Linked DNA regions of Bdellovibrio bacteriovorus. The protein of the gene in region 1 interacts with the protein of each later gene in a pairwise test. Links are inferred from orthologs where the notes say so. Each region holds a gene or a part of one and is shown in the gene's direction. Other genes may lie near its edges.

What was found.
Region 2: the proteins of pheT (region 1) and secD interact in binary tests that used the Escherichia coli proteins (3 or more experiments, as listed by UniProt). The link is inferred for Bdellovibrio bacteriovorus from one-to-one orthologs.

What each region holds. Positions count from the first base shown.
Region 1 is NZ_LUKE01000002.1:203,562-209,870, reverse strand. The notes cover bases 2,118-5,238. They hold pheT (phenylalanine--tRNA ligase subunit beta), read left to right. Parts: upstream 2,118-2,517; coding sequence 2,518-4,959; downstream 4,960-5,238. Other genes in these bases: AZI86_RS11465 (integration host factor subunit alpha), read left to right, coding at 5,049-5,238; pheS (phenylalanine--tRNA ligase subunit alpha), read left to right, coding at 2,118-2,521. In the rest of the region: AZI86_RS11485 (winged helix-turn-helix domain-containing protein), read right to left, coding at 1-501; AZI86_RS11480 (16S rRNA (guanine(527)-N(7))-methyltransferase RsmG), read right to left, coding at 498-1,382; more of pheS, read left to right, coding at 1,496-2,117; more of AZI86_RS11465, read left to right, coding at 5,239-5,384; AZI86_RS11460 (MerR family transcriptional regulator), read left to right, coding at 5,359-5,925; AZI86_RS11450 (nuclear transport factor 2 family protein), read right to left, coding at 6,143-6,309.
Region 2 is NZ_LUKE01000003.1:25,203-31,314, forward strand. The notes cover bases 1,728-4,651. They hold secD (protein translocase subunit SecD), read left to right. Parts: upstream 1,728-2,304; coding sequence 2,305-3,999; downstream 4,000-4,651. Other genes in these bases: AZI86_RS12560 (hypothetical protein), read left to right, coding at 1,728-1,805; yajC (preprotein translocase subunit YajC), read left to right, coding at 1,967-2,305; secF (protein translocase subunit SecF), read left to right, coding at 4,012-4,651. Also shown: AZI86_RS12555 (TIGR02147 family protein), read right to left, coding at 1-636; more of AZI86_RS12560, read left to right, coding at 816-1,727; more of secF, read left to right, coding at 4,652-4,965; single-stranded-DNA-specific exonuclease RecJ, read left to right, coding at 4,974-6,112. UniProt on the Escherichia coli protein: Part of the Sec protein translocase complex. Interacts with the SecYEG preprotein conducting channel. SecDF uses the proton motive force (PMF) to complete protein translocation after the ATP-dependent function of SecA.

The sequences.
Region 1 (6,309 bases):
CAGCTGCATTTCTGGCTGTTGCAGGCCATCGAGGATCGTGTTGAGTTTATCTAATTGAATAAGAGCGGTCTTAAAATTCTGAGCGTCATACAGCAAGGAAGCAGCATAGATTGTTAGAGCCCGCGCTAACGTGTCAAAATCTTGAATGCCGGTGGCTTTGTTGATCGCCGACTGAACATAGTCGTGGCATTCTTCTTTTTTGCCTAAGGCTAGTAACCAAGAGCTGATTAAAGTTTCCGCTTGAGCTTGGAGTTTGGTGTCTTGCGCGGAAACTAAGAAGCTGATCACGGCTTCCATTGGAATTTGTGCTAAGCCTAGCTCTTCAAGTTCTTGGCAGCATTGGAAAAATAATCTCGTGGCCTCGAGCCACTGCGCGCGGTCTTTTAATATCAGCGCGTCTTTCATCGCGTCTTCCGCTTTGACGCGGGCTTCGTGCAAGTCGCCTTTGCGAATAAGCAAACGAATGATTTCTAAAGAAATGCTTAATGCCGAAGAGCTCATTTGTACTGGCTCCAACGGCGTTTTTCTTCACCCGAAAGTTCATCCATCAAAAGCTCTTCGCCTTCGTCCTCTAACGGCAGTTCTTGGTGTTTGATCTTTTCATACACGACAAGGCGACGTTCATGCGGAGTCTCTGGCAAAGTGTAAGCCACGTCTTGAACAAGTTTATAGTATTCAGACCACTCTTTTTTTGCGGCGGCAATTTCTGGATCAACCCCGGGGCCTTTCATGAAATAAACGCGCCCGCCAATTTGCAGGCCGTTGATCACATTACCCAAGGTATTGCCGATGTCTTCCACCGCACGCGTGATCGCCCCGCGAATCGGGTAGACACAGTGACGATTGATATTGCGGCCCAAAATATCAAGATTTTTTAGACCCATTTCAGAGCGTACATGCTTTAAGAACTCCACACGGCGCTGCACACCTTCTCCTAAAAGAATTTGTTCTTCAGGGAACATGATTTTAAGCGGAATCCCCGGAAAGCCCGGGCCGGTGCCAACATCTAGCAATGGGAACTGCAGTTCAGTGTGTTTTAAAATGATGATCGAGTCGATAAAGTGTTTAATGGCGACATCGCGAAGTTTGAGCAAACGCGTGAAGTTCTCTTTTTCCTGATTCAACATCAAAAGGCGATAAAAGTGCGCTAATTGTTGGCGTTGCGAATGGGAAACCATATCAAACCCATGATTGCGGAAAACATCAGCAAGTCGGTCATTGGCTTCTGGCAGTTCATAGATGGTTTCAGGTTTTTTATGGCGTCCTTGGCCTGATTCACTCCGGCTCTGCCGGAGTAGGGACGGATCAGTGCCCATGGCCTTGTGTTTGGCCTCTTGACGAGCTTTGTAGGGACTGTAATTGGTTTTATTCTTATGCGCCATAAAGAGCCGGGTCACCATAGGACTAAAGATATGAAAGCTCAAGCTTTTTTCTGCACCGTGTGTAAAAGCTAAAACCTTGAAAATACGAGGTTCTGGGGTGATTATGAGACCCTATGTCGACGACCAAACTAGAATCTATCAAAGACGCAGCACTGACAGCCATTAAAGCGGCTCCTAGCTCTAAAGAACTCTATGACCTGAAGGTCCAATACCTGGGAAAAAGCGGTTCCTTAACCGAAATCATGAAAGAGATGGCCTCTCTTCCTAAGGAAGAGAAACCCCTTTTTGGAAAAAAAGTGAATGAGGTGAAGGCCCTTTTAGAGCAGGCCTATACAGAGGCTGAAGAAGCTTTAAAGAAAAAAGAGATTTCAAGCAAAATGGCCGCTGAAGAAATCGACATGACTTTGCCAGCGATGAGCCGTTTTAAGGGCACTCAGCACCCCGTGCACATCGTGACCGAAGAGATCTTCACCGTGATGGCGCGCCTTGGGTACAGCATCCGCACCGGACCCCTGATCGAAAAGGACTATTATAACTTTGAAGCTCTCAATATCCCGGCGGACCATCCCGCGCGTGATATGCAAGACACATTTTATATCGATAAATCGCATGTTTTGCGTACGCACACATCCCCCATCCAGATTCATTCGTTAGAAACCGAAAAACTTCCCCTGCGCGTGATTGGTACAGGGCCGGTGTTTCGTTCAGACAGTGATATCTCTCACTTGCCGAACTTTCATCAGATTGAAGCTTTGTGCGTGGATGAGAAAGTCTCTATGGCGGATCTTAAAGGGACGATCAGCTTTTTTGTGCGAGAGTTTTTTGGGCCAGGTCTGAAAACTCGTTTCCGCCCGAGCTTTTTCCCGTTCACTGAACCTTCAGCCGAAGTGGACTGCTCTTGTCCGATTTGCAAAGGCAAAGGGTGTTCTTTGTGTAAACAATCAGGTTGGATCGAGATCGGTGGTTGTGGTTTGGTAAATCCCAAAGTGTTCCAAGCGGCGAAAATTGAATATCCAAAGTGGCAAGGTTTTGCGTTTGGTTTTGGAATTGAGCGCATGGCGATCATTAAATACGGCATCGAAGATATTCGTTTATTCCCCGAAAATGATGTTAGATTTTTAAGGCAGTTTGTAAAATGAAAATCAGCTTAAAGTGGCTTCAAGATTATGTAGATGTGACGGAGTTCTTCCAAAACCCGGATGTTTTAGCGGAAGCTTTAACTCGGGGAGGCTTAGAGGTTGAAGAAATCACCAATCGCGCGAAGGATTTTCATCACGTGGTGGTGGGGCATATCTTAGAAAAAGATAAACATCCTAACGCCGATAAACTTTCTTTGTGTCGTGTGTCCACGGGCGAAGGTGTTGTTCACCAAATCGTTTGCGGAGCGCAAAATCACAAAACCGGGGATCGCGTGATCGTGGCTTTACCAGGGGCGGTTTTGCCCGGGAATTTTGCGATTAAAAAAGCAGCCGTGCGTGGTGTTGATTCTGCGGGAATGCTGTGCTCTTTAAAAGAGCTGGGCTTAGCGAAAGAATCTGACGGGATTGCGATCCTGCCTGCGGATGCGCCGGTTGGAAAACCTTACGCGGAATACGCGGGTTATGATGACATTACTTTTGAATTAAAAGTAACGCCGAATCGCGCGGATTGTTTAAGTCATTTTGGCTTAGCCCGCGAAGTGGCGTGCTTGTTTGGTAAGGAATTAAAATCTCCGGTTGTAGAGCCAAAAACATCTTCAGGCTCGACCAAAAAAGAAATCGCTTTAGAAGTAAAAGCTTTTGATATGTGTCCTCGTTACACGGGCAGATACATCAAGGGAGTCAAAGTCGGTCCTTCGCCATCGTGGCTGGTGAAACGCTTAGAAAGTGTGGGCATGAATTCTATCAATAACATCGTCGACGTGACTAATTACGTGATGATGGAATTGGGGCAGCCTTTGCATGCGTTTAATTCTGCCGATATCGGTGGAAAGAAAATCATCGTTGATAAAGCCGTGAAAGGCGAGAAATTCACCACGCTGGATGGGACAGATATCACTTTAACGGGCGAAGAGCTGACCATTCGCGATGCGAATCGTCCGGTGTGTTTAGCGGGCGTTGTGGGTGGCAAAAACTCGGGCGTTTCTGAAGCAACTACCAATGTGTTTTTGGAAGCCGCTTACTTTTTGCCAATGAGTGCGCGAAAAACTTCGCGTTCTCACGGAATTGATACGGATTCGGGATACCGCTTTTCTCGGGGCGTGGATCCAGACGGGGCTTTGCGCGGTTTAAACCGTGCGACGCAGTTGATTTTGCAAGTCGCGGGCGGGGAAGCCTTTGGCGACCCTCATGATTTCTATCCAAATCCCGTGAAAAAAGCCAAGGTCAGTATCGATATCCAAACAGTCAGTGACCGCTTAGGTTATGAGGCTGAAGAACTTAAGTTTGTCGATTTTATGAAGCGTTTAGGGTGTCAGGTTGAAAAATCCGGCAACGGTTTTTCAGTTTTGCCACCGACCTTCCGTTTTGACTTGGAACAAGACATGGATTTGGTCGAAGAATATGCGCGCTTAAATGGCTATGAGCATATTCCAGAAGCTCTGCCTGAATTTAAAGAAATGCCTTCGGCTCATGATAAAGCCTTTATGCTCAATCGGACGACCAGTGAACTGGTTCGTGCCGAAGGCTTCCAGCAAGCGTTTAACTTTGCGTTTGTGGGATCTAAAGCGGAAAAAGCATTCTTGGGTTCATTGGAATCACTTAAAGCCGCCGGTTTAACGGCTTCGGCTAAAGAGATTCGTTTGATGAATCCTTTAAACGAAGAAATGGACGTGATGCGCACGTCTTTAAGTTTTGGTTTATTTAAAAACATGAACTACAACTTCCACGCTGGCAATATGGCGGGTCGCTTGTTTGAGATCGGCAATGCTTTTTCAATCAAAGAAGATGGCGGGTATTTAGAAAACTCTCGTTTGGCGATGATTGCTTGGGGAAGATCTGAAAATCTTTGGACGAAGTCTTTAGAAACTCCGTTGGTGTTTGAACTTAAAGCAACGGTTGAAGTTTTGTTGAAGTCTTTAAATATTGGATCGTACACCTGGGTGATGCCGGCCAATAAAGCTGAAGTTCCAGGATTCTTGCATCAAGGTCAGTTCGCGCAGCTTTTGGTTGAAGGTAAAAAAGTGGGTTTTATCGGAACTCTTCATCCGGTGTTACTGGATGACAATAAAATCCGTGTGCCTGCCGCTTTGGCAGAGCTTGATTTAGATCAACTTTATAAGGGTCAACCTCGTCCGTATCGCATTCAAAGTATTTCTAAGTTCCAAGTGGTGGAGCGTGATTTCGCGTTTGTGATGCCGAAATCATTGAAGGTCGGCGATGTTTTAAAAGACATTCGCAAGGCGGGAGCGCCGTTATTGGTGAATGTGGATGTTTTTGACTTGTATGAAGGTGAAAAGATGGAAGCGGATAAGAAGTCCGTCGCTATCCGTATCTGGTTGCAAGACAAAAATGCCACACTGCAGGATGCGCAGATCAATGAGACGACAGGAAAGGTGCTTGAAAGCTTAAAGAAGAATTTTAATCTTTCGGTGCGATAAATTCTTGATAAGTATCAATATGTTGATACGCTTTGCTTATATAACGGAGTAAACTAATTATGGCGGGCCAAAACTTAGGTAAATCAACTGTGACTAAGGCCGATATCGTAGAGAACGTCTATCAAAAGATCGGTTTCTCGAAAAAGGAAGCGTCTGAACTTGTTGAGCTTTGCTTTGACACTTTAAAAGACGTTTTGCAAAACGGGGATAAAGTTAAAATCTCGGGCTTTGGTAACTTTGTCGTTCGTGGAAAAAACGAAAGAATTGGTCGCAACCCGCAAACGGGTGAGCAAATCAAAATCTCCGCTCGTCGCGTTCTTACGTTCCGTCCGTCTCAAGTCTTGAAGGCGATGTTGAATGGTGAAGAGTATGCTCACTTAAAAGATGAGGATGATGACGATGACGATTACGACGACAATGAATAATCCTGAAGTCCTCGAAGCAGATCTTGAAACGTCGTCAGATTCTGACGGCGCCCAAATGGAGCTAGCTTTAGGGGACAGTCACTTGGATTTCATCGAAGAAGCGGAAAAGGAAATGCCTTTGACAGCTTCGGCGCCTCTTTCTATTCCCGCGATGCTTTGTGATGACAAGCTGTTGGAAGAGATCAACGCTATTCCGGATAAGATGGGATTTAAAATCGGCGATGTGGCCGAAATTCTTGGTATCAAACAATACGTTCTTCGTTATTGGGAAACCGAGTTTGATATTCTTAAGCCTAAAAAAGCTTCTAATAATCAACGCATGTACACGCGTAAAGACGTGGAAAATGCGCTTTTGATCCGCAAACTTTTGCACCGTGATCGTTTTTCGATTGAAGGTGCTCGAAACGCAATGAAAGAACTCAAAGCCCATGTCCGCAAAGAAAAAGACATGAGCCAAGTGATTCATAAGCTAGATAACATGAACGACTCGGTTGAAAATCTGATCAGTGATATTCGCCGCATTCGTCATATGTTTGATTAATAAATTATAAAACGATCTGCGCGTGGCTCAGCTTGGTAGAGCACTTGCTTGGGGTGCAAGAGGTCGCTGGTTCAAATCCAGTCGCGCAGACCATCTAAAGGTCGACTCCCGAAGAGATAACACAGGATCCTTTTTTAAAGCTCATCTCTGACGAAAAGGTGAGACTAGGCTAACGAGTGTTTTCTTGTCGCGGATTTTGATTAGCCATTAAAACCTCCTATGCTAAATGCTTGATCTCGACGGCATAAGCATTGAGCTCTGCCATTTTCCCACCCCTGAATCGCCAAACGTCACAGTACTTCGAATGAACAGACTTTCCATTTGTGTCTTTAATTGTAATGTCACCTTCGACTGCCAGTACATCCCCTTGGATGATCCAGGAGG
Region 2 (6,112 bases), on another replicon or contig:
GGCCTTGGCTTCGACCGTCCTTGATTTATTAAAAGCCAGGGTCACGCCACGAAAATCCCGGGAATAAGCGGGGGTGGTTTGAAGGGCTTTATTCGCACGATCTAACAATTGTTGATGGTACGATTCTAAGGCGGGCCCCAGCGCGGGATCGACTTCGTAATTTTTTGCCGGCGTATAGGAGCCGCGGTCATGAGCCTTTAAAAGGCCTAACAAGGTCAGCTGCTCAAGAGCCGTGTGAAAATCTTGATCCGAAATTTCTAAACTGTTTTGCACTTCGCGTGGGGCTCTATTTCCCCCGTGAAGTTTAAAAGCCTCAACTATCGCGAAATAATACCAGGGGAGCTCGGACCACTTTTCCATATTCAGGATCGCTTTTCCGCGGGGACGTTTCTGTGTTTGCGATGTCAGTTCGTAAACGGAAGATAGAAATTGATTCTTACGCTCTTCATCCCACGGAAGACGTTTAAGCACAGAAGCCGCCCGGATTTTGCTAAGATGGCGCTGGCCTTGGAAAAGCATTTTTAAAAAGCTTGCCGAAAGTCCCAGTTGGCGAGCAAAGGCCCTTTCAGAATAAGCCTTATTCTGCGATTTTCTGGCTTGATATTCATTTTTTAAAAGTTCGATATAATTGCTCACCTGGAAGAAATGATATGGAACCGGAGGCTCTCAGCTCAAGAGGGGGAGTCACATAGTGTTCACCGCAACGTTGTGCGTGGAGAACACGTGGTGTCACAACGGGCGTTCCCATGCGTTGACAATAAAGACCCGAACGCAATAGGTTTGCTCCGATCATTTGGGAATGCTTCGGGAGGAAGATGAAAGCACTGCTTCTAGTCATTTTGGTCCTTGGGGCTTTGTCTGGGAATGCGGCACCTGATCCGGGGGGCGGCGGTGGCACCGTGGGAAACGGTGGTGACGTGGTGGTGTGTCCTGCTCTAAACACGGTCCTGCTTTTAGATATCTATGAGGCCGATAAGCTCCGTGGATTTAAGTTATCCTTGGGAAGCTCGGAGTTGACCGTAAAGCAGAAAATTCAAATCGCTATCGCACGTCTTAAAAGACTTGATCCGGTTCGCGCATCGACCGTGGATTACAACGCAAATACTTTTTTTAAGGAAGCAAAGTTCATCAGCGGTATTGCCCTTCGCGATGTGGAAGATTCTTTAGAACCTTTTTTACCGGCGGGCTGCCATAAAGAACAAATCGCCATTCAAAATGCGAAGGTCGTGCCCGAAGATCCTTTTTACGTTGTTAATGCCGAGCTGTGGGAAAAATTAGATAACGACAATCAAGCAGCTCTAGTGATCCACGAAGCTATATTCCGAGCCGCACGGGGAACATGGTCTTCATCCCTGGTGCGACTGCTAAACTCGGCGGCATTTTCGGATCGCTTTGATAATCTACCGGTCGGTGCTTACTATAAATTTATGTCGGGGACGGAATTAGCCTCAACCGTAAAGGCGGTTTATGCCGGCAACGATGTTTGGTATTACCAGCTTGAAGAGCAGTGGAACTTTAGGCATTTCTTTTCTTTGCCACGATTTGAAAATTCCGCAGATATAGGTGTGACCTGGGAACGGGCTTGCGGCTTTACTTGGGGAAAACCCATTACGCCCGCAGATCTGCCGGTGATGAAAGATCTGGTGCAAAATAATTACGGCACTCCGGAGACCGTTCCGGTTTGGGTTCAGACAGGCGAAGCAAACGCTCAACCCTTCTGGCTCAGTTTACTGGCGCCGGTGCAAAGCGTACTTCAAGAGGCTAAATATCAAGTATGGTGCAAAGGAGCGAAGTTTCCTTATTAAGTCCTGATGGGGTGGGTCGCAAATGCAGCTGTGCAGCGCTCTGAAGTGATCCCCGGCGCATCGCGCCAGGGCTGCTCTTAAAAATGGCAACTCGACTTAAATATTGATTCTTCCTAATAATAATGATGAATTTTTATGTCATCGTTCAAATTGGAGGACTCATGTTTAACGGACTTCTTGTATCTACAGCTCACGCGCAAACCGCGACTGGCTCTCAGCCCTCGGCCTTCGAAATGTTTGTGCCGTTTATCTTTATCTTTGTTATTTTTTACTTCCTTATTATTCGCCCCCAATCCAAACGCCAAAAAGATCATCAGAAATTTTTGACGGAAGTGAAACGTGGGGACGAGGTGGTGACTTCATCGGGCATTTTAGGCCGCATTGAAGGTATCACGGACCAATTCGTGACTTTGGAAATTGCTGACGGCGTGCGCGTGAAAATGCTTCGCAGTCAGATTGCAACATCTCAGAAAGCAGCAACACAAGAGGAAAAGAAATAATGGACGGACTTCGTTGGAGATCGATTCTCGCGGCTTTAGGAATCGCGGCGGCACTTGTTTGGGTGGTGCCGAATGTAGTAAGCTTTGGTGAAAACTCATGGTGGCCAAGCAAGCAAAAGCTCAACTATGGCTTGGACATTCAAGGTGGTTTGCACCTTGTAATGGGTGTTGACGTAGACGGCGTTGTTCGTGAAAGCACCAACCGCTTGATTGCGGCTTTAAAAGTTGAAATGCCGAAAGAAAACGTCAAAGTGGCTGACATCAAATCTGAAAAACCAGAAGCCGGCGAAATCACTTTCGTGGTAGCTCAAGCCTCTGATAAGGCGGCTGTTGAAAAATTCATCGCCGATAAACATCCGACGCAGTTGCAGGTTGTAAGCTCAACCGACACAACTATTTTGGCTCGCTACTTTGATGCGTATTTGAATGACTATAAAAATCGCGTTATTCAACAAGCCATCGAAACCATCCGTAATCGTATCGATGAATTCGGGGTGGCAGAGCCTTCGATTTCTCAACAAGGTGCAAACCGCATCCTAGTTCAATTACCGGGTATGGCCGATGCTGAAAAAGCAAAACAGTTGATCAATACCACGGCTAAATTGGATTTCATGATCGTGGATACTAGCATGCAGCAAGCGACTTTACAAAATCTAGTCAACGAAGCTGAAAAAGCCGGGAACTATAATTTGCAGTCAATGAAGTATTCGGAGTACGTCGCGAAGATCAACGAAGATCTTAAAGGCAAAATCCCTGAAAAAACCGCTGTGTACTTTGAAAAAGCGGGCAACGTAACGACTATCGATGCGGGGGCCATTCCTCATTTACTTAGAACAGACACGGATCTTGGTGGGGGCTCTTTGGATGACGCCTTTGTTGGGTATGACCAATACGGCGCCCCTCAAGTGTCACTGAACTTCAACGCCGCTGGCGCAGCGAAGTTTGCCGACCTAACAGGTAACAACGTGGGTAAGCAAATGGCGATCGTTTTGGATAAAATCGTCAAATCAGCACCCAGCATCCGTGATCGTATTGCGGGTGGCAGTGCGGTGATCACTTTGGGTTCTACCGGTGATCGTAATAAGAGCATGGATGAAGCAAAGATGATTTCAACATCTCTTCGTGCGGGGGCCTTGCCAGCGTCTTTAGAGCAGCTTGAAGAGCGTCGTGTAGGTCCTACATTGGGAGCAGATGCTTTACATAAAGCGATGATGGGGGCTTATGCCGGGGCGGCTTTGATCGTTCTTTTCATGCTTGTCTATTATAAGACCATGGGTGCGGTGGCTTCTCTTTCACTAGCGGTGAACATTTTGTCACTTTTTGCTTTGATGACTTCAATGGGTTTCACACTGACATTGCCAGGTATTGCGGGTATCGCTTTGACAATTGGTTTTGCGGTCGATGCGAACGTTCTTATTAATGAACGTATTCGTGACGAAATTCGTATGGGCCATGGCATCCAAGTGGCGATCAAAGAAGGATACAGCCGTGCGATGTCGGCGATCATCGACGCCAATGCAACGACAGCCGCTACCGCCGTGGTTTTATTGTACTTCGGTACAGGCCCGGTGCGTGGTTTCGCCGTTACATTGTTAATCGGTATCATCACATCGTTGTTTGCGAACGTGTTTGTGTCCAAAGTTATCGTGGATAACATGGTCTACAAATTTAACTTTAAAAAAATTGCTGTATAGTTGGTGATGTAAATGAGCGTATTTAACGAAAACTCATATGGACGTTTTGATTTCGTAGGTAAAGCGTGGCTTTTCGGCGGAATCTCTTTAATTTTGACAGTGGCTTCTTTGATTTACCTTGCAGTCGCGGGTTTGAATTATGGTATCGACTTTAAAGGTGGTACCGAGATTCAGGTGAAGTTTGATCAGGGTGTGACGATTGAACAGGTTCGTGACACGGTGACTTCTTTAAATCTTGGAGATGTTGGCGTGCAATCTTTCGGTGAGGGAAATGAATACATCATTCGTTTCCAAGGTCGTGAAGGTGCCACGGATAAAGAAACCAATGAAATCCTAAATAAAGACTTAACTGTCATTCGTGAATCTATCACGAAAACTTTTGCGGCGAGCAATCCGGACATCCGCCGTGTTGACACCGTCGGACCTCAAGTGGGGGCGGAACTAAAACGTAACGGTTTACTAGCGGTATTTTACTGCTTGCTAGTGATCTTGATCTACGTTGCTTTGCGCTTTGACTATAAATATGCGCCGGGCGCGGTTCTTTGCTTATTCCATGATGCGGTTATCACATTGGCCGTTTTCAACTTGGTGGGTAAAGAAGTGAATGTGGCCATCTTGGCTGCGATCATGACGTTGATTGGTTTCTCTTTAAATGACACCATCGTCGTATTTGACCGTATCCGTGAGGTTGAAGGCCATTCAACCGACAAAGGGTCAAAGTTTATCATTAACAGATCTATCAATGAGATGTTGATTCGTACTTTGATCACTTCAGGTTCCACATTCGTTTCTGCAATCTGCTTGTACATCTTTGCTGATGGCACAGTTGAAGACATCGCCTTTGCGATCAGCGTGGGTGTGTTCTTCGGTACTTATTCTTCTATTTACGTAGCCGCTCCGCTGGTTATGGCGATGGAAAAATTGGGTGCCATGAGAAAGTCTGCGACTAAAGCAGCTAGAGCTTAAGGATTAAAATGAACCCTTTATGGAAGTCGCGCGAATCAGCCGGAGAAGTCCAGGCTCCTTCTCAAGTGGGAGGAGGGTGGCCCTCTCTGATCGGAAAGATTCTTGCGGCCCGGGGGTTTGAAGACTCGGGGAATGTAGAAAAACTTCTCTTCCCCAAGCTCGCGGACTTGAAAGATCCTCTTTTGATGAAGGGGATGTCTCAAGCTCTTGAGCGCCTGGGTCAGGCGTATTTGAATAACGAAAAAATCTGCATCTATGCCGACTTCGATTTAGACGGAACATCAGGTCTAGCTCTTTTGAAGACGGGGATGCTTGCTTTGGGATTCCCTCGCGTTCAGCATTACCAACCCAAACGCTTGTCCGAAGGTTACGGTTTTCACGTGGCCGCGGTGGAAGAACTTCATCGTCAAGGGGTGACGGTTATTATCACGGTCGATGTCGGGATCACCGCCCATGCGGCCGTTTCAAGAGCTAAGGAATTAGGCATTGATGTCATCTTAACGGATCACCATTTGCCGGCGGATTCTATTCCGGACGCTTATGTTGTCGTGAACCCCAATCAAGGGGATTGCCTTTCGGATTTGGGATACCTCTGTGGCGCAGGTGTGGCCTTCTATCTTCTTCGTGGTTTAAAACGTTACTTTCAAGACCACCCACAACTGCCTAAAAATAATTGGGATTTAAAAGAAGTTTTAGATTATTTCACCATCGGTACTTTGACTGATATGGTGCCCTTGGTGGACGACAATCGTGTCTTAGTTAAGCACGGATTATTAAGGCTGGCTGACACCAAGCGTGCCGGACTTCGAGCTTTACTTGAAGAGTTGGATTTGGTGGATCGCCCCTTAACCAGTCAAGATGTGGCGATTCGTTTTGCGCCAAAATTAAACGCTCTTTCGCGCATGGAATCCGGCATTTTGCCGGTGGATATTTTCTTACTTGAAGATCAATCCCAAGCTCGCGATATGGTTCGTCAGGTGATGAAGAACAACTCCACCCGCGTGCAATTGCAAAACGATGCGGAAGTGGAAGCTCAAGAATTACTTAAAGAGTGGCCTCATAAAGACTTTGTTTTCGTGGCTTCTAAAAATTTCCATCGCGGGGTCGTGGGCTTGATTGCGACAAAGCTCACCCAAGTGTTCAATAA